2 regions of the Hyphomicrobium sp. 99 genome follow, and region 1 is predicted to be linked to the other one. Evidence: riboswitches for the same ligand, from Rfam matches in the RefSeq annotation. Region 1 holds a riboswitch; the other holds the start of a gene.
What was found. A riboswitch is a leader RNA that binds a small molecule or an ion and turns the genes downstream of it on or off. The one in region 1 is predicted to bind cobalamin.
Positions count from the first base shown of each region.

Region 2: linked by a shared signal. The riboswitch ahead of G359_RS13330 (TonB-dependent receptor plug domain-containing protein) and the one ahead of cobW (cobalamin biosynthesis protein CobW) in region 1 are both predicted to bind cobalamin.

Region 1 covers NZ_KQ031382.1:3,574,102-3,588,290, forward strand. Annotated here, with positions in the region: gene G359_RS17235 (cobalamin biosynthesis protein) at 1-12, opposite strand, end outside; gene G359_RS17240 (bifunctional cobalt-precorrin-7 (C(5))-methyltransferase/cobalt-precorrin-6B (C(15))-methyltransferase) at 9-1,232, opposite strand; gene G359_RS17245 (cobalt-precorrin-6A reductase) at 1,250-2,035, shown strand; gene cobJ (precorrin-3B C(17)-methyltransferase) at 2,008-2,763, opposite strand; gene G359_RS17255 (precorrin-2 C(20)-methyltransferase) at 2,760-3,503, opposite strand; gene G359_RS17260 (precorrin-8X methylmutase) at 3,500-4,129, opposite strand; gene cobG (precorrin-3B synthase) at 4,126-5,394, opposite strand; gene cobN (cobaltochelatase subunit CobN) at 5,391-8,660, opposite strand; gene cobW (cobalamin biosynthesis protein CobW) at 8,660-9,697, opposite strand; cobalamin riboswitch at 9,869-10,052, opposite strand; gene cobU (bifunctional adenosylcobinamide kinase/adenosylcobinamide-phosphate guanylyltransferase) at 10,111-10,635, shown strand; gene cobO (cob(I)yrinic acid a,c-diamide adenosyltransferase) at 10,642-11,259, shown strand; gene G359_RS17290 (cobyric acid synthase) at 11,259-12,731, shown strand; gene cbiB (adenosylcobinamide-phosphate synthase CbiB) at 12,715-13,689, opposite strand; gene cobA (uroporphyrinogen-III C-methyltransferase) at 13,738-14,189, opposite strand, start outside.
Region 2 covers NZ_KQ031382.1:2,753,374-2,758,988, forward strand. Annotated here, with positions in the region: gene G359_RS13320 (adenosylcobinamide amidohydrolase) at 1-10, shown strand, start outside; gene G359_RS13325 (hypothetical protein) at 14-565, opposite strand; gene G359_RS13330 (TonB-dependent receptor plug domain-containing protein) at 648-2,702, opposite strand; cobalamin riboswitch at 2,943-3,168, opposite strand; gene G359_RS13335 (LssY C-terminal domain-containing protein) at 3,372-4,202, shown strand; gene G359_RS13340 (hypothetical protein) at 4,225-4,554, opposite strand; gene G359_RS19745 (hypothetical protein) at 4,842-5,615, opposite strand, start outside.

The sequences.
Region 1 (14,189 bases):
GATTGCAATCATGCGTCACCATAAGCCTTTGCGGAAACCCACTGCAAAACGGGCATTGCCGGGCGCCAGGCAGTCAGCTTCCCAACGGGCTCCGCACGTTCGATGCTCAATCGCGTCAACGTTCCACCGTGGCTCTGATAAGCCGCAAGCAAGGCAACCTCGGATTCAAGCGTGACCGCGTTGGCAACGATGCGCCCACCCGGCTTCAACGCATTCCAGCAAACCTCGATGACTTTTCCGCCGGCCGAACCGCAACCGATGAAAACCGCATCCGGCTGAGCGAGACCGCTCAACGCCTCGGGCGCGGCACCGTGGCGAATGTCGAGATGCGGCACACCGAGATTAACGGAATTTCGCACGGCCCTCGCAGCACGTTCTGCGTCACGCTCGATGCCAATCGCCGTGTTCGCCGGATGCGCCAGCAGCCATTCGATGCCGATCGACCCGCTTCCCGCGCCGACGTCCCAGAGCAACTGTCCGGCTCCCGGCTGCAGCGACGACAACGTCACCGCACGGACCTCACGCTTGGTCAGCTGTCCGTCGTTCTCGAAGTAATCATCGGGCAGCCCGGCGGTGTACGGAACCGGCATCGCGCCGGAACGCGCAACGACATCGACAGCAATGATATTCAGCGGATCGACAGCCGCAAAATCAAAATCTTTCGCTCGTACGTCTCTGATGCGCTCACGCGGTCCGCCAAGCGCTTCCATCACGAAGACTGTGCTGTCTCCAAACCCGGCATCGCTCAAAAGCGTCGCGACCTCGCGCGGCGTTTCACCATTGAGCGCGAGAGCCAAAATCCGCCTGCCGTGATGCAAGTGACGGCGGATCAGCGGCGTCAGCCCCTTCATGTTGAGCCCGAGCGTCGTCACGTCCTGCAGCGACCAGCCGAGCCGCGAAGCAGCCAGCGAAAACGTCGAAGGCGCAGGCAGAACCTGCATGTCCTCGATCGGTATCGACCGCGCGAGCGTCGCCCCCGCCCCAAACCAGAACGGATCGCCGGACGCGAGCACAACCACGGGCGTTCCGCGTCGCGCCAGGATCGTCGTAGCCGTTGCGTCGAGCGGCTTCGCCCACTCCATCTTCTCTCCCGGCGTATCGCCAGCGAGATCGAGATGACGCCTTCCGCCGACGACAAGCTCCGCCGCATCGAGCAACCTACAGGCTGCTGGAGACAACCCTGTTCGGCCGTCTTCGCCAATGCCGATGATGGACAACCAGCGTCCGCTCATGGCATTGGGCTCCGAGCATGATGGCAAAATCTGACAGACTGTTGCGTGTATTGCTCCTCGCTGGAACGACCGAGGCGGCGTCTCTCGCACGACGCTTGGCGGATGAGAAAATCGTCGCCGCAACACTGTCGCTCGCGGGCCGCACGGCCAATCCGATTGCGAGTCCCCTGCCCGTTCGCGTCGGCGGCTTCGGAGGCGTCGCGGGATTGTCTGGCTATCTGACAGCCGAGAATATCGATCTCGTCATAGATGCGACGCATCCGTTCGCGGCTCAAATGAGCGGAAACGCAATCGCCGCTGCCGCCGCGGTCGGCATCCCTTTGCTCGCAATCGAGCGGCCGCCGTGGACGCGAGCAGAAGGCGATGACTGGACCGAGTACGACAGCATCGAAGCCGCCATTGCTGGCCTGCCCGCGACGCCACAAGACGTCTTCTCCGGTCTCGGCCGCCAGGCAATCACCGCGCTGAGTAAAGCGCCACAGCATCGTTACGTCATCCGCGTCGTCGATGCGAGCGAACCACCCGCGAACCTTCCCCACGCGACGATCATCGCGGCGCGCGGACCGTTCCGAACGAAAGACGACATCGACCTTTTCAGCCGATGCGGCATCAGCCACGTGCTCGCCAAGAACGCCGGTGGAGATGCCGCCTATTCCAAGATCGAAGCCGCGCGCAAGCTCGGCATCAAAGTTCACATGGTTCGACGACCCGCGATCGCCCCGCGATCGACCGTGACATCCGTGGATGACGCGCTTGCCTGGATCAAAGCCCATCATCAACGTCGCTCCGAACGCGGCGTATAAACCCAAGCGCGCCCATCGCCAGACTTCACCTTACGCGTCGCCCGCGATCCGATGATGACAAGCGTGCGCATATCGCACAGCATATCTGGCGCGCTTCCGAGCGTCGCTACGTCGATCTCTTCGTCTGGCCTTCCGACAGCGCGCGCGAAGACGACAACCGTGTCGGCCGGAAGCACCCCACTCAAGATTTCAAACGCCTGCTTGATCTGCTGTGGACGCGCTTTCGATGCAGGGTTGTAGAGCGCGATGACGAAGTCCGCTTCGGCGGCGAGTCGCAATCGCTTCTCAATTGTCGTCCACGGCTTCAAATTGTCGGAAAGCGAAATTGCGCAAAAGTCATGCCCCAATGGCGCACCGACGCGCGCCGCCGCCGCGAGCATCGCCGTCACGCCGGGCTCGACGCGAATGTCGACGCCATCAGCCGACGCCGGATTGTTCTCGACCGCCTCGTACACTGCCGCCGCCATCGCGAAGACGCCCGGATCTCCGCCAGAAACCATAACGACGCGTTGGCCGCTTGCCGCAAGCGTCAACGCGCGCTCGGCCCTCACAAGCTCTTCGCGATTGTCGGAAGCTTCAAGAATCTGCCCGGGCCGCGCGGTGATGCGATTCACATAGGGCGTGTAGCCGAGAATGATATCCGCAGCCGCGACGGCCTCCGTCGCAGCAGGCGTGACCCAGCCTTCAGGACCGGGTCCAAGGCCGGCGATGACAAGTTGCCCTTTCATGCGATGCGCCGCCCACGGCCACCCGGCAGCAACACGATCGAAAAATAGGGAACCGCGCAATCGCCGAGGTCGGCTAGCGGAACGATCCGTTCGCCCGGCATCGTTCCGCGCTCGACATAAATCGCATCTTGAAAACGCCCCGCATCGGTCAGCGCTTCCTTGATCTTCTGCAAGTTGTGACCAACCTTCATGATGACGGCCGCGTCTGCGCCCTCGAGATGTTTCGCAAGAACCGCGCGATCCAGCGTTCCTGGCAGCACCGTCAATATGTCATCACCGTACGTGATCGGCGCCCGCGCCGCCGTCCAACAGCCAGACATGCCTGTGATGCCCGGTATCACAGTGACCGGATGCGCCGCCTTGATGCGATCGTACATATGCAGAAACGAGCCGTAGAAGAACGGATCGCCCTCGCAGAGAAGCGCCACGTCGCGCCCCTGACCGAGATGCCCCGCAATCGTCTCCGCGCATTGCGAATAAAATTCGCGGATAGCCGAGACATAACCGTCTTCACGAAAATCGATCTCGGTCGTCACCGGATAATCGAACGCCGTCTCAATAACGCTTTCGCAGATATGCGCGCTCGCAATCGTACGCGCGTGACCGGGTCTGCCACTCTTGCGGAAATGCGCGACCACTGGCGCTGCCCCGAGCACGCGCACCGCTTTCAGCGTCATGAGCTCGGGATCACCGGGCCCAAGACCGACACCAAATAGCGTTCCGGACTTGACCTCGTTCATTCGGCCTCACTCGCAAGCGCGTTGACGGCTGCTGCGGCCATGGCGCTACCGCCCTTGCGGCCGCGCACGATAGCGAACGGAACGCGCCCATCGCTAGCAAGCGCCTCTTTAGATTCAATGGCACCCACGAAACCGACCGGCATGCCGATGACCGCCGCGGGCTTCGGTGCCCCTGCGTTCATCATCTCGAGAAGCCGGAACAGCGCTGTCGGAGCGTTGCCGACGACGACAACGGAACCAGCGAGCTGCGGCCGCCAAAGCTCCATCGCAGCCGCCGTCCGCGTATTGCCGATTTCGGCGGCGATCTCCGGAACGCGCGGATCGCGAAGCGTGCAGACGACCGGATTTTTCGCCGGCAATCGTGCGCGCGTAATGCCGTCCGCGACCATCATTGAATCGCAGAGAATGGGCGCACCCTCTGCCAAGGCTGATGCAGCCCTTTGCGCAAAAGTGAGCGACATGATGATGTCGCGCGCGATTTCGACCATGCCGCAGGCATGAATGATCCGCACGGCGACACGCTCTTCCTCCGGCGAGAAACGCGCGAGATCCGCCTCGGCACGAATGATCGCAAACGAATGCGCATAGATCGCCGCGCCGTCTCGAATGTAGTCCTGAACCGTCATGATGCGGATTCCAAAATGAAGCGCGAAACAGCGTTGCCGATATCATCCGCCTCAACGTTTGCCAACGCGATCGGATCTCCCGGCCGGCCGCGGCGTATGAGATCATAGCGCCCCGCGTGAGCGACGAGCGTGAAATCCGCCGCCGACCGCCGCGCACACCCCTTCTCGCAACCGGAGACGTGAACCGAATAGCCGCTCAACGTACCGTTCAGCGCCTCGACCAATCGCCGCGCATCGGCACGCGTGTCCGTGGTCGCATTTCCGCATCCGGGGGATCCAGGACAAACGTCCATCTCCAAGCGAACGTCGTCGTTTGACGTGATCAATCCGGCATCATTGGCTGCTTGAAGAAGCCGTTTGGCGCTCGCGCACTCGCCGACTGCGAAAATGAGAATACGCTGCGAACCTGTGAAGACGTCCTCGAGCTTCACTCCCGCTGCGGATTGGCAGAGCCGCTCGATTTGACCGGCGGCTATGCGTCCAAACGGAAGCCCGATGCCAACTCCAAATACCCGATCGCCCCGCGCAAGCATTCCAGCGGGGGCGGAAACGGCTTCCGCTTTTGGAGACCGAGAAGACGCTTTCAATCCGGCCATCTCGAAAATCTCCGCGGCGCCAAACCGCGCGACGGCATCCTTCATTCGCCTAAGGGTCGCGTGCTCGGCCGCAAGATCGAGAAACGCCAGCGCAAGCCCGCGCGTCGCTTTAATCACCTCGTTCTCCGGCACGACGGCACAAAAATCTGCGGCTTCATCGAGGCCGATGACAAAGCGATCGGCCTCCGATGCCACCATGATATCGGCCGTCCGGCCGCCGACACGTAGCTCCGAATTGCCCGAAAAGCTAAATCCGAATTTTCCCGGAAGCGCCAACAGCCTAGCATCTTCGGCGAGCGCATCCTCGAACCGCGAAGCAAGATCGCGAACATTCCCACGATCGGGATCAACGCTGCACAGCGGATCGACGACGACATTGCGTACCGCCTCGATCGCGGCCGAAGTGTCGATCAAGTCCACGCTACGTAGCGCAGCAATCGCCGGTTCAAAGGTGTCCTCCGATACGCCGCGCAATTGCAAATTGCCGCGATTGGTAAGATCGATCTCACCCGACCCGAAACGCGCCGCCGTTTCCGCGATGGCCCTGAGTGTCGGAACCGAAAACGCCCCCGCACGCGGCCTGACGCGCACGAGCAGCCCGTCACCCGAGCACATCGGCCGAAGCGCGCCGGGACACCATCCTTTGATCAAATGAGCGGGCGCTGTCATTCCGCAGCCTCGCGCGGTTTGCGTGTTCCAGCTCCCAAATCGTTGCGGCGCGGCTGCCAAAGCCCACGCGAAATCGCCTCCGCGAAACGCCGGCGCATCGCGTCCATCGCCGCCGGATTTTCCCGTTCGATGAAGGCCGCGACCGCAGGATCGCCGAGGTACGCGTTGTAGAGCCGTTCGAAACCGCCATTATCGACAGCCGACGCAGTCGCGGCGAACGCGAACGCCGCATCGACACTTTGCGCCATCTCCGCTGCGCCACGAAAGCCGTGGCGCATCTGCCCTTCAATCCAGCGCGTATTGGCGGCGCGACCGTGAATGACGCGCGCGCATTCCTCTTGAAGCGTGCGGACGCGTGGCGTCTCCGGCGCAGCCGTATCGCCATGATAGAGCGCGACATCGCTGTTGCCGACCGCGGATGCAGCCGCAGCGAAGCCGCCTTCGTGGGCCGCGAAATCGCCGCCGGTCAGAAGATCGATCTCGCTATGGTCTTGGACGTGAACGAACGCATCAGCGGCCTTCACGCGATCCTTGAAATCTTCTCCCGCCTCGGCACCAGCCGCCTCATTGCGATAGCTGTGAGCCGAACTCTCGAGGTAAGCCCCGCCGAGGTCTTCGCGTTTCGACCAATCGCCGCGATCGATGTGCTGCATCACGCCTGAGCCGTAACTGCCATCGGCCGGGCCGAAAATGCGATCGATCCTCCCATTCTCGCCATGCGCCGAGCGCAACGGATTATCAGTCTCGTCTTCCGCTAAACCCGCAACAAGCGATACGGCGCTATCGAAAAGCGCGAGCTGTGCACCGAACATATCGCGAAAAAGCCCGGAAATGCGCAACGTCACGTCAACGCGCGGCCGGCCGAGTTCAGCCAACGCTTCCGTCTCGATACCAGTGACACGGTAGGAGCGATGATCCCAAACCGGCCGGACGCCGAGCAAAGCCAGCGCCGTCGCAAGCTCTTCCCCGCCCGTGCGCAGCGTTGCACTTCCCCAAAGGTCGAGCACGATAGCGCGCGGCCAATCACCGTGGTCGCCGACATATCGGTCGAGAATGGCCTTTGCCGCGCGCCGCCCGTTGGCCCAGGCGGTCGGTGTCGGAACGCTGCGCGGATCAACGCTATAGAGATTGCGCCCGGTCGGCAGAACGTCGGAGCGCCCGCGGCTCGGCGCACCCGCAGGCCCGGGCTCGATGAACTTTCCGTCGAGCGCGCGAACAATCGCATCGAGTTCGGTATCGTCGAGCACATGCAAACCGTCGCGGATCGCAAGCTCTTTCACATCGCAAAGAAACGCGTCGATGCGCATCAGCGCATCGGCGGGTGACATGCCGGCTTCGAGACCGCAGCGCTCCGCAATCCCGGCGCGAAAAGCGGCATCGACGATCTGTCCAGACAAAACCTTTCGCCGCCTCGGATCCAGTCCATCCGCAGACGAGAATTCATCGACGAGCTGTTCGAGATCGCTCAAATCTCCCGACAGTCCCGCCTCGATCATCGGCGGCGGACGGTGTCCGAGCGTCACGGCGGCAAGCCTGCGCTTTGCCTGCGCCGCTTCGCCCGGATCGTTGACGATGAACGGATAGATCATCGGCACCGGCCCGAGCAGTGCGCGTGGCGCGCAGGCTTCGCTTCCCGCAATGGCCTTGCCCGGCAGCCATTCGAGCGTGCCGTGCGCGCCGAGATGGATCAGCGCATCGATCTTCGCGACGTGTCTGAGCCAGAGATAGAACGCGACATAGCTATGCCGCGGCGGTGTGGAAGGATCGTGATACTGCGCCTTCCGGTCCTGAACCTGCCCACGCTCCGGCTGCAACCCGATCAGGAAATTTCCGAACTCCGCAGCTCGAAACGAAAAGGCGCCGTCGGCAGCAAAGCTGTCAGCCTCCGGTTCACCCCACGCCTCCGTAACGCTATCGCGGAAGGCATCGGGAAGCTGAGCAAAGGCCGCGCGATAATCTTCGAGCGACCACCGAACCGCCGGCGCATCGTCACCAAGTTGCCGAACGAGATCCTGCGAGCCCGCCGGACGAGCGGAAATCGCGTAACCTTCGTCAATCAATCGCGCCGCGATTTTGCAGGCGCTTTCGAGCCCATCGAGCCCGACGGCGTGCGCGATTTGATCCGGCCGTCCCGGATAAGTCGATAGCAGCAACGCGACGCGGCGCGTCTGCCGCGGCGACGTTCTCAGTTTCGCCCAGGCGCTCGCAAGGTCCGCGACGTGTTCGACGCCCGTCTCGTACGATGCATGCCGGAAAAGCGACATCCCGAGATCGCGACCGAGATCGTCCTCCTGCTTGAACGACACGACGCCTGCAAAAAGCCGCCCATCGAGTTCGGGTAGAACGACATGCATCGCGAGATCGGATGCGCCGAGCCCGCGCTGCGATTTCTCCCACGCAGCGCTCGATGAATTCGCGAGCGCGACTTGCAGAACCGCACAGTCGCATCGGTCGAGCGGAGAGCCCTCTGCGCCATCGCGAGCGGCAAACGCCGTTGCATTGATGACGACGCTCGGGCGCACCCGGGCGAGTTCGCTTACGAGCCACGCCGCCGCTTCCGGCGCCTTCAGGCTAGGCACGTACAAGGCAGTCGTCGAAAGGCCGCGATGATCGAGAGCATCAATCAGCGCGTCGATGGGTGCAACATCGCCCGCGAGCAAATGCGAGCGATAGAAAACGACAGCCGCTGCTCCACAATTGTCCGTCGAGGTCGCACTTTCGCGATAAATTCCATAAGTCGGTATGACGGACGGCTCAGCAATGCGCGCATCCTGTCCTTCGGCCCGGGATAACAGCCCCTGCAGCGCCGCGCGCGTATTCTCGACGCCGCCCTGATCGAGCAACGCTCCGAGACGCGTGAGATCCTCCGCTTCAATCGTGGAGAGCGCGGCAAGCCGAATGTCGGGACGGCCGTCGCCCGGCACGATGGCCAACGCAATCCCAAGCTCGCGGCAGCGCTTGCCGATCTGCTCGCCGCCATAGCGCCAGTAATCGAGGCCACCGAGCAACCGGATCAGAACGGCCTTCGTGCCTTTGAGCGTCGTATCCGCAAAGAGATCGACCGACATCGGATGGCGCAGCGCATTGAGATTGGCGACGCGGAGGCTCGGCCGTTCACCGGCCGCAACCGAACGGAACGCCGCTGCCGTCATCGCCAAATCGGAATCGGAGAACGAAAGAAAAATGATATCGGCGGGCGCAAGTCCGAGATCCTGAGGCGCGGCGGCCTCATCGAGATCTCGGCTCTCGCGAACGACGATGTGCATTAGGCTGCGCCTGTCAGTGTCCTGGTGATGCTCTCGCGGTCGAGCCCCTTCTGACCGATGACGACGAGCTTTCCAACGCGCGCCTCGCCGTCTCGCCAAGCGCGCTCGTACCGCGTATCGACGCGTTCACCCACACCCTGCAACAAGAGCCGCATCGGCTTGCCATCGATCGCAGCGAAGCCCTTTATGCGTAGCACGTCGTGCGCATTCGCAATCGCCTTCGCGCGCGTCGCAAGATCGGCGGGCGACGCGACAGCTGGCACTTCGACAATGAACGTTTCGAAATCGTCGTGATCGTGATCCGGCTCGTTGTCGTGATGCGACGGACGGGCGGCGAGATCGTTCTCGGCGGCCGCCGAAAGCCCCAGCAGCACGCTCGCGGGCACACGGCCCTCGCGCGTCGCCACGATTTTGATGGCGCGGGGAACGCCGCTTCGGATCTCTTCAATGATCTGGTCCGCCTCTTCGGCCGACATGAGATCAGTCTTGTTCAACACAACGAGATCGGCGCAGAGAAGCTGATCCTCGTAGACCTCCTCCAGCGGATTTTCATGATCGACGGAGGGGTCGGCCTCGCGCTGCGCCGCGACCTTCACCGGATCATCGGCGAACCGGCCGGCCTTGACGGCCGGACCATCGACCACGGTCACGACGCCGTCGACCGTCACGCGATTGCGGATATCCGGCCATTCGAACGCTTTGACCAGCGGCTTCGGCAATGCGAGGCCCGACGTCTCGACGATGATGTGCTCGGGCGGCGGATTAAGCGATAACAAAGCTTCGAGCGTCGGCACGAAATCGTCTGCGACCGTGCAGCAAAGGCAACCGTTCGTCAGCTCGACGATGTTCTCTTCGGGGCAATTCTCGATACCGCACGAACGAAGAATGGCGCCATCGACACCGACATCGCCGAATTCATTGACAATCAATGCCAGACGGCGGCCTTCGGCATTCTCGATCGCGTGCCGCACGAGCGTCGTCTTACCAGCGCCGAGAAAACCCGTGACGATGGTGACAGGCACCTTGCGCGCGCTCATTGAAAGAACTCCGAGGACATGTGGACGCCGGCGCGCGGATACTGCCGGGACGCGAAAGCTTCCATGTGAGCCTCCGCAATGAATTCACGCGCATGTTGGGATGGCGCGCAATGGCGTGCGCGAAGCATTCTGAAGTGCATGTTAACCTTTCTCGCCCCACCGGCGACGGTCTGAATAATTTTCTAAGACGGCAGGTCTCCTGGCTCGCGGGTCTCAGCGTCTGGCGACCTTCCCGGGTATTGCCCAGTGGTCATATCGCCAGCGCTCACCGCTTACAGTTGCGGGGGCAGCTGCGGAGTAAATACCGCATTCCCTTAGAACCCTCTTGCGAGGGACCGTCCTCACCATCGATAAGTGAGCGACTATGCTTCGTCAATCGCCATCGCGTACCCGAAACCGCCCGAAAGCTGCCCATGCCGACGACATCCTTGCCGCAGCTGACATTGGTCCTCGGAGGGGCGCGCTCCGGCAAAAGCCTGTATGCCGAACGGCTTGTGACGAGCCTCCCCGGACCTTGGGCCTACATCGCCACGGCCGAAGCCTTTGACGGGGAGATGACCGAGCGGATCAAAGGGCATCAAAGCCGCCGGAGCAGCGGCTGGGTTCAGCACGAAACGCCTCTCGACATCGCCGACACCCTGGCGAACCGGACATCTGAGCTGCCGTCCCTCGTCGATTGCTTGACCTTGTGGGTTTCGAACTTGATGCACGCGGAACGTTCCATTCCCGATGCCACCGAGGAGTTGATCTCAGCTCTCTCAAAGCGGATCGCGCCTTGCGTCATTGTTTCGAACGAGGTGGGTCTCGGCATCGTGCCGGAGAACGCGCTCGCCCGCGCGTTTCGCGATGAGGCCGGACGCCTCAACCAGAAAATCGCAGCGGTCGCGGACAAAGTTGTTTTTGTCGCTGCTGGCCTGCCGCTGACTTTGAAAGGCTGACGAAAGGTGACCAGCGATCCGACGATCGACGAGGCCGAACGCCATAAGGCCAAGATGGCAAAGCGCAAAGCCGTGCAAGATGCCGAGGTCGCCTCGAAGGCGATCGAGAAAGGCGTCCTCCTCGTCCACACCGGCCCCGGAAAGGGCAAGTCGACGGCCGCGTTCGGATTGGTCTTGCGCGCACTCGGACACGGCTGGCGCGTCGGCGTCGTGCAATTCATCAAGGGCGCGTGGGCAACAGGCGAACGCGACGCACTTCGCATGTTTGGGGACCAGGTCTCCTGGCACACGATGGGCGAAGGCTTCACGTGGGAAACCCAGGATAAAGCGCGCGATATCGCGGCGGCAGAGCGCGCCTGGGCGAAGGCGAAAGAGCTGATGGCCGATCCGTCCATCCGCCTTCTCATCCTCGACGAACTCAACATCGCGCTTCGTTACGACTACCTTCCGCTTGACGACGTCATCGAAACGCTCCGCGCGCGCCGGGCGGATCTCCACGTCGTCGTAACGGGCCGCAACGCCAAACCGGAATTGATCGCGATCGCCGATGGCGTGACCGAAATGGCCGCCGTGAAACATCACTTCGCGGCTGGCATCAAAGCGCAGGAAGGCATCGAGTTCTAATGCCAGCGCGCGCCCTGATGTTTTCAGGCACAGGCTCGGATGTCGGCAAATCGCTGATGGTGGCGGGCCTTTGTCGCCTCCTCGCAAACCGCGGCATCCGCGTCCTACCGTTCAAGCCGCAGAACATGTCGAACAACGCCGCCGTGACAGCCGATGGCGGTGAGATCGGCCGCGCGCAAGCACTTCAGGCACGCGCCGCCCGTGTCGCGCCGTCAGTGCACATGAACCCGGTCCTTCTCAAACCCGAAAGCGAAACGGGCGCCCAGATCGTCGTGCAAGGCAAGATGATCGGCTCTGCGAGAGCCCGCGAGTTCCAAGCGAAAAAACCCGAGCTTCTACCGGCGGTTCTCGAAAGCTTCGGCCGTCTGAAAGCGGATGCCGATATCGTTCTCGTCGAAGGCGCAGGCAGCGCCTCGGAGATCAATCTCCGGAAAAACGACATTGCGAACCTTGGTTTCTCACGCGCGGCGGGAGTGCCGGTGATTCTGATCGGCGACATCGATCGCGGTGGCGTCATCGCCAGTATCGTTGGAACCGAGCGCGTTCTCGATCCGGACGATGCGGCAATGATCCGAGGATTCATTGTCAACAAGATGCGCGGAGACGCCACGCTCTTCGCCGACGGCATGGCGGCGATTGCGAAGATGACGGGATGGGCGCCTCTCGGCCTCGTGCCATTCTTCAACGACGCGCGAAAGCTTCCCGCTGAGGACGCCCTCGCCCTGCGCGATCTCGCGAAAGCATCGAAATCGAACGCGGGCGTAAAGCTCCGCATCGCGGTGCCGGTACTGCCGCGCATTTCGAATTTCGACGACCTCGATCCGTTACGCGGCGAGCCGAGCATCGCCGTGAATATGATCGAACCCGGCCGCCCCATTCCGGCGGATGCGGACCTCATCCTCCTCCCCGGCTCGAAAGCGACAATCGATGATCTAGCGGCACTCCGCGCCGAAGGCTGGGATATCGATATCAAAGCTCACGTACGTCGCGGCGGCCGCGTCCTCGGACTTTGCGGCGGCTATCAGATGCTAGGGAAGCGCATTTCCGATCCTGCCGGCATCGAGGGCCCGCGGCGGACCGTCGAAGGCCTAGGTCTGCTCGACGTCGAGACGGAATTCGGAACCGAGAAAACGCTCGCAGCCGTCACGGGAACGCTCAACGCAAAAGGGGCACCCTTTCAAGGCTATGAAATGCACGTCGGCCGAACCTCGGGGCCAGACACAGCGCGCCCGATCCTGACATTCGCCGATGGCCGGAGAGACGGAGCAACATCACCGGACGGCCGCGTCGCCGGATGCTATGTCCACGGAATTTTCGCCTCCGACGCGGCGCGCGCGGCTATTCTTGGAACCTTCGGCGTCGAAGCATCCAGCAACAGCTACGAAGCCGAAATCGATGATATTCTCGATAGCTTCGCCGAGCATCTCGCCCGGCATGTAGCGATCGACGATCTTCTCAGCCTCGCAAAATGAAGGCGAAGAGCAGCAGCGTCGTAATCATGATGCCCCACGCAATCGTCGCCAACCGAAGCGCCGAGTAAATATCGTCCGCTGTCAGTTCGCGGCGGCCATTGCCCATATAGGCATCCTCGACGCGCACATCGCCATAAACTTTCGGACCGTTGAGCTTGAACCCCAGCGCTCCCGCCATCGCGCTTTCCGCCCAACCGGCATTGGGTGACCGATGTTTCGAAGCATCTCGAGACATCGCCTCGAGCGCGCTGGCCGGCGATGCGCCCGGGATGAAGAGAGCCGCAGCGGCGAACATCAATCCGGTCAGCCGCGACGCCGGCAGATTGACGAGATCGTCGAGCCGCGCCGCCGCCCATCCGAACGCCTCATGCCGCTTCGTCCGATGACCAATCATGCTGTCGGCCGTGTTGATCGCCTTGTAAACGGCGAGACCCGGCAGCCCGAAAAAGGCGAACCAGAACACCGGCGCGACGATGCCGTCGGACGCATTCTCGGCGAGGCTTTCAATCGCGGCGCGCGCGACTCCATGTTCGTCGAGCGTCTGCGGATTGCGCCCGACAATGCGACCGACCGCGAGCCGCGCCCCTGCGAGTCCGTCCTCGTCGAGCGCGCGAGCGACAGCGGCCACATGGTCGTAAAGACTTCGACTTGCAATCAACGTCGAAGCCAGTATCGCGATGAAAATAGCGCCGATCGCACTATGCGCAGCCACACGCTCGACCAACCAGGCGAGAGCGCCGACCGTCAAGACGATGATCGCCAAGGCCAGGACGCCCGACATGCGCCGCGCAGCTTCGCTCTCGCTTTCCCTGTTAAGCCAACGATCGAGCGCGGCAATGAGAGCGCCGATCCAGGACACGGGATGGCCGATGCGCTGATAAATCCAATCCGGATAGCCAACGGCCGCTTCGAGCGCTAGCGCAGCGACGACAACCAGGAGGGTGTGTGTCTCAGTCACAGCAATTGCACGGAATGGGGGCGAGCGAGATGAGCACCGCAGTCGATATCAAGATTGCTCCGGCAAAACGCCGTGAGCTGCCGCGATCTGTTCTGCCCGCTCCGCCGCATCTCGCGCCGTTGCATAACGCAAAGCCTCCCCGAGCATCACAAGCACCGGCCCATCCGGATGCGCCGCATCGAGTGCCGCGGCAATGGCTCCGATGGTCGAGACGAAAACGCGCTCGTCCGGGCGTGTTGCATTGGCGACCGCGATGGCCGGTGTTTTCGGGTCGAGCCCGTGCACCAGCGCAATCTCAGTAAGTTCCGCGAGCGTCCGCTTCGGCATGTAGATAACGGTCGTCGCCGCGCTGTCGGCTACGGCGCTCCAATCGATATCCTTGGGCAGCATCCCGCGACGGTCATGGGCGGTAATGAACTGCAAACGGCGCGCATGATCGCGGTTGGTGAGCGACACCTTGAGATTGGCCGCTGCGCCTTGGGCGGAGGTCACCCCCGGCA
Region 2 (5,615 bases), 830 kb from region 1:
TGAAAGCTAGCGCTTATGCCATTGCGGGCGTAGCAGCCTCGGGCTTGATCAAGGAAATCGCGACAGCGGCACGATGCAACACAAGCAAACCGGCGAACGAGGCAAGATTGATCAGAAGAACGCGCTCTACGACGGCCATTGAGAAGGCTTCATCCGACGATCCGAGGATGAAACCGGCTCCGTAAAGCGCCGCCTCGTACGCAGCGAAAGCCGCGAGGAATGCACCGGCCAGCGCAACAAGCGACGATCCTGTCGCGACCGAAACAGCGCGCGCTCCCAAGAATGCAGCAATGCTTGCGACGCCGATGGCCGCGCCCCAAGCGAAGGAATCTGCCGTCAGCGGATAATCGAGAAGTCCATAACCGACGATCTGGTTCGAGAGCCAAGCCGCGGCGACCAACGCCAAACCCTCTCCGCTCTTCATTTTTGATCCGGCAAGCGCGCCGATGGCAGCGAGCGGCGCCGCGCAAGCGAAGGCCAAGCTGCCACCAATGCTGAGTGCGGCGATCAAAGCGATCCAAAGCCCGGTCGCGGCGTTGTCATTGGTGAGCGTCTTCAAGGTCATGCGATGTCTCCTAGTTTGTCGGATATTAGCACACAGGCAATGCAAGGCGAGAGGGCGTGTAACGGCCCCCTCGCCCGGAATTTCAGTTCGTGAACCGAAGACCGCCGTAGACGCCGATGCCGGTGCCTTCGAAGCCGTTCGGATTTTCGTAGCGCTTGTCGAAGAGGTTATCGATCCGCCCAAAGAGGCTGACGCCTTCCTTGAGCTTATAGTCGGCAGCCACGTTGACCAGCGTGAACCCAGGCTGCGTAATAGTCGCGTAAGTTGAGCGGTCGATATCGGCCGTCTCGCCGATGTAGACCAGCGAAGCCGTCAACAAGAGCGGATCGTAGGGTATCCATCCTGCCTGGAGGCTCGCCTTATTCCGGGGACGGCGAAGAAGCTGCGTGTGCGTATCTTCGTTGGTTGCTTCCGTATAAGTGTAGTCGGCTCGGACGCGAAGGCTATCCGTGATGTCCGCCGATGCAAAGACCTCAACACCGGATGTCTTCGCCTTGCCGACATTCACGTAGGTCCAATGGCCGGAATCGAAGCCCGAATTGATCAGGTTTGTGATGTCATTGTAGAAGTATATTGCGCCGAATTGAGCCCGGCCTTTGAAAATGGACTGCTCGAAGCCGGCATCCATGCCAAGGCTTTCCTCGGGGGCAAGGTCGGGATTGCCTTGCGACCACGGCGAAACCATGAATCGTTGATAGAGCGTCGGCGCTTTGAACCCAGTGCCGACGCTGCCCTTCAGTTTTGTGCCCGTCGCTTCGATCAAGTAAGCTGGTGCGACGCGCCACGTCGTATGACCGCCAAAGTTTTCGTTGTCGTCATAGCGCACGTTGCTGACGAGGAAGAAGTTCCGGAAGATTTCCGATTGCAGCTCCACGAACCCGGCGCGGTTCCATTCCTCGGCGGACAATGGTCCATTGCCGTCCCAATTGTCGAGGTGTCCGCGCTGATGCTCGGCGCCGGTCACGATCGTATAACCCGGCGCCACGCGAAGAACGCTACGCCAGTCGTATTTCACGCGTTCGCCGTCGTTGGAGCTTCTGCCCCATGTGGTATCGTTGTTGTCCGACTGAAGATTGGCGTAGTTGATGCCGAAGTAGTTGGTCAGGTTGCCGCCGAGCGTCTTCCACACGACTTCGCCGCGAGTATAGAACTGCTCATAATCCGAGCGCGACAGTGACGAATTGGGGTGGCTCGGATAGCCTGAATCATCGCCGGTGAAATGTAGCGTCGCATCCGTATAGCGGCTGACGAAATTCACCGTGACGTCCTTTGTCACGTCAACGCCGATCTTTGTCGAATACGTCCAATTGTCGTAACGGCTGCTGTGGTGTTCTTCGCCCGGCAACAGAAGATCGAACGGCGTCACAGGCGTATCGTCGGCTCGAAAATGCGAAACGCTGAATGAGTAGTTGTAGCGATCCGTCCCGCCGCTGATGCTCGTCGCCTGGTTGAACGTACCGAACGAGCCGCCTTCTACCATTCCGGTGGCTTTAGGCGGTCCCTTGCCCGCTTTCGTGTAGATGGCGATGACGCCGCCCAAAGCGTCCGCGCCGTAAAGGCCGCTCTGCGGGCCGCGCAAGACTTCGACGCGTTCGATGTCCGTCGTCAGCACCTGACCGAAATCGAAGGAACGGTTGGAATTGCTCGGGTCGCTGACGTCGATGCCGTCGATCAAAACCTTCGTGTGATTTGAATTTGTTCCGCGCATGAAGACCGACGTAAGGCCGCCGGGACCACCCGTTTGCACGACGTTGAGACCCGGCACGCTTTTCAGAACATCTGGCAGCGTGCGGCGCTGCTGCGCTTGGATTTCCTTTGATGTGATGACGGTAACCGAGCTTGCGATCTGCTCGACGGGCGAGACGATGCCCGTCGGCGAAACGGCCACATCCGAATTGTCGATATCACGCGCCGTTCCAGTGGCACCTCCGCCTGAAGCCCGAGGCGTCGAACTTTGCTGAGCGGCACTTGGCGCCTTCTTGTTCGGTTTCGGATCTGTGTCCGCAGTCACGGTGACAGCAGGAAGCTCGGTGTTAGGTGATGTCGGCACCTCAGCGTCCGCTTCGAGCGCAGAAAATGATGATAGCGTGCAGAGAAGCGTCGCACGCGTAGTGCGGCGCATGAAGGCGCGTAGCATGATGACCCCCGTCGTAAGACGATGAGGGTGGATCGCCCCACAGGCGCGCCGGCAAAAGGCTCAGTGGGACACACGCGCACGTCTTCGTTCACGCCCCCGAAGGATCGTGTTCAAACTGACGTTCGCGCGCAGAATTTCATCCGCTTAGCGCAACGACCTGCATGACCTGACGTGGCTCCCCACCGGTTGACACATCAGCCGCCGCTACGGGTTTCCGTCCTACCGCGCCCCACGCACGGAAGATGGGCAGCTTGTGCTGGCAGGTCTCCTGACTCACGGCTCAGGCGTCTTCTCCGTCCTTCCCGAGGATCTCGATCTGAGACCGTCAGTGGCTTATTCGGAGCCGACTCGCCGCTTACAGTTGCGGGGGCAGTCTCGGCATTGACGCCAAAGGCGTCGCACCGTGTTCCCATTTTCACCACCTGGGCGACTTCACCCCGATGGAACCATCACGCAGCAATAAACACACATTCGACGATAATGAGTCAATGCAGCAAAGCTGTCACACCGCGCACCCTGATGGCACGAAGAAAATCGACGCCCGCACGTCAACGCGTTCCCACCGACTTGCCCCTGCTTGGCTCGATTTTTACAATTGCTTCTAGAATAAGCGAATAGACCTGATCGTTCGAAGACTAGATTGGGAACGCCGCCGGGAGAGAATAGAAAATGCGGTTAGCAATTCGCACATTGCAGCGGATAGCTATCTTCGGCCTCGGCGTCTTGAGCGTCTGGTTGATCGTAGATGTCTTTGAATTGGTGGACCGCCGGCTACCGTGGATCCTCGCCGTAAGCGCCACTTACATCATCGGCGCGTATCTCATACTCCCTCGCGCGGTTCGCATGGGACTGAAGATTCTTCAGCGCCAGCACGTGCCGAGCTTCACGATCACGGGAGATGGCTTGCCTGGCGATCCCGTGAACTTGGCATTGGCCGGCACCGCCACTCAGCTTCGCTCTGCATTCGCGAGCGCTGGTTGGGTGGAAGCGGATCCGCTGAATATCGCCAGCTCGTGGCGGATGGTCCAAGCATTCGTGCTCAACACCTCATACCCTGCCGCACCATTCAGTACGCTCTATCTTTTTGGACGCGGTCAAGACATCGGCTTTCAAAAGGCAATCGATAACAGTCCGCGCAAGCGCCACCATGTTCGCTTCTGGGCCCAGAGCCTCGCGAATGCCGAGACGGACTGGAGCTCAGCCGCCTTCTGGCTGAACGACGAGCGCCCGGCCGACGACCAACACGTGCTCTGGGTAGGAGCCGGCACCAAGGATACCGGGCTGTCTTTGACGCGCCTGACGTTCCAGATGACACACGCCACCGACTCCGACACCAACGCGGAGCGGAATTACATCGTCGAGGAACTGAGCCAGTGCGGCGTGATCGGAAAAGTGACCAACTATCAGACCGGCGACGAGCTGATCACGAAGCACGTCAACCACTACATCACCGACGGCGACATCGCTGTCGCCGAGATCGAAACAACATCATTGCGATGAAAGCAGATATCGCTACCGCATACTAGCGTATCTGGTTCTGCTCCTGCGTTGTGATGGGCTGATCCGGCCCTTTGGATGCGCCCGGATCGACGTCAGGGGACGCGGAATTATTTAGCTGGTCTTTTTCCTGCTTTGTAATGGACTCACTCGGCCCCTTCTGTGACGAATCTGGCAGAACATCCGGAGACGCCGAATTCCCGAACTGCTCTTTCTCCAGCTTTTGCACGGACTGTGCATGCACTGGTGAAATTGCGAGCTGCGCCGCCACGACCGAAGCCGCCAAGAGCACTTGTTTGCTGTTTATCGCCATGAATTTCACTCCATAAACAAAACGAATAAGCTTCGTTCTCACGCAGCGAAATCGAAGGCTAAGAATGCCGTCGAATTCGATCTGGTCTCTTCATCCCTGCCAGGATCGAACGGAGCTTTCTAACGGCGCGTCCGTTCACCGAAGATGACGAACGTCACAACAAGAAGCATCGAATTGGCGATTTCATCCGCAGGCAGCATTTGACCGCCAAGAAAGAAACGCGCCTTGACGAAAGGAGAATTGCAATTCTGCCTTCAGAGCGAGGCCCGCCAGCTGAATTGCCAGCTGGAGCCGATTGAGAAGCCCGAGGTCCGGTGCTTTGTGTGTCGTCAGAAATGCAAGGTCGTTCCGATCACCGGTCCCTGCATCAGCACATCGTACTTGTACTCGGTATTTCCCGAGCCTTGTGAGTAATCGACCGAAAGAGCGCGGTATCCGACATATCCATCGAGCAGGAAACCGCACATGACGGGCAGTTGCCAGTTGTAGGTCGCGAGAACCTCCCACGACGCCTCACTGCCCGCACCGAATCCTCCGGCATCTGCGCGTATCACCAGAGAATCTCCCTGCCCGAGATCCTGCCGAAGTCGTGCACCGACGAACGGGTCGACCCAATCCACCGATCCGGATCTGTCGACGTTGAAGCGAGCCAGGACCGCAGAGGCCTCCACATCCTGATGCCAGTAGCGGCCGCCCGCTACGAGATCGATTGCGGCGGAGTGGGCCGTTACCGGATTTGTTCCCGACCAGACTTGATAAGCACCACCGAATTCTACGATCACTTCTTCAAAATTGATTGAAACGCCCCCGGCCAAAGCCGGAAGGTTGCCGGGGAGTTCTCTCGCAAAGTCCTTCGACCCACTAATGTTGGCGTAAACGACATCGTTGAACAACCCGATCGGACCATTGCGAGCCTCAGCATAACTCATCCACGCGGGTACGGTTGACCAGTCGAGGTGACCGAGAATGGCCGATGGATCCGCCTGCACGTCAAAGGAGCGTCCTTTGATTGCCATGTTTCCCGACAGCCACGGTATCCAGCCGTAAGTCGTGAATACGAAGGTCCATTCGCCGATTGCTGGCGACGGCCCCGTGTCTTTGCC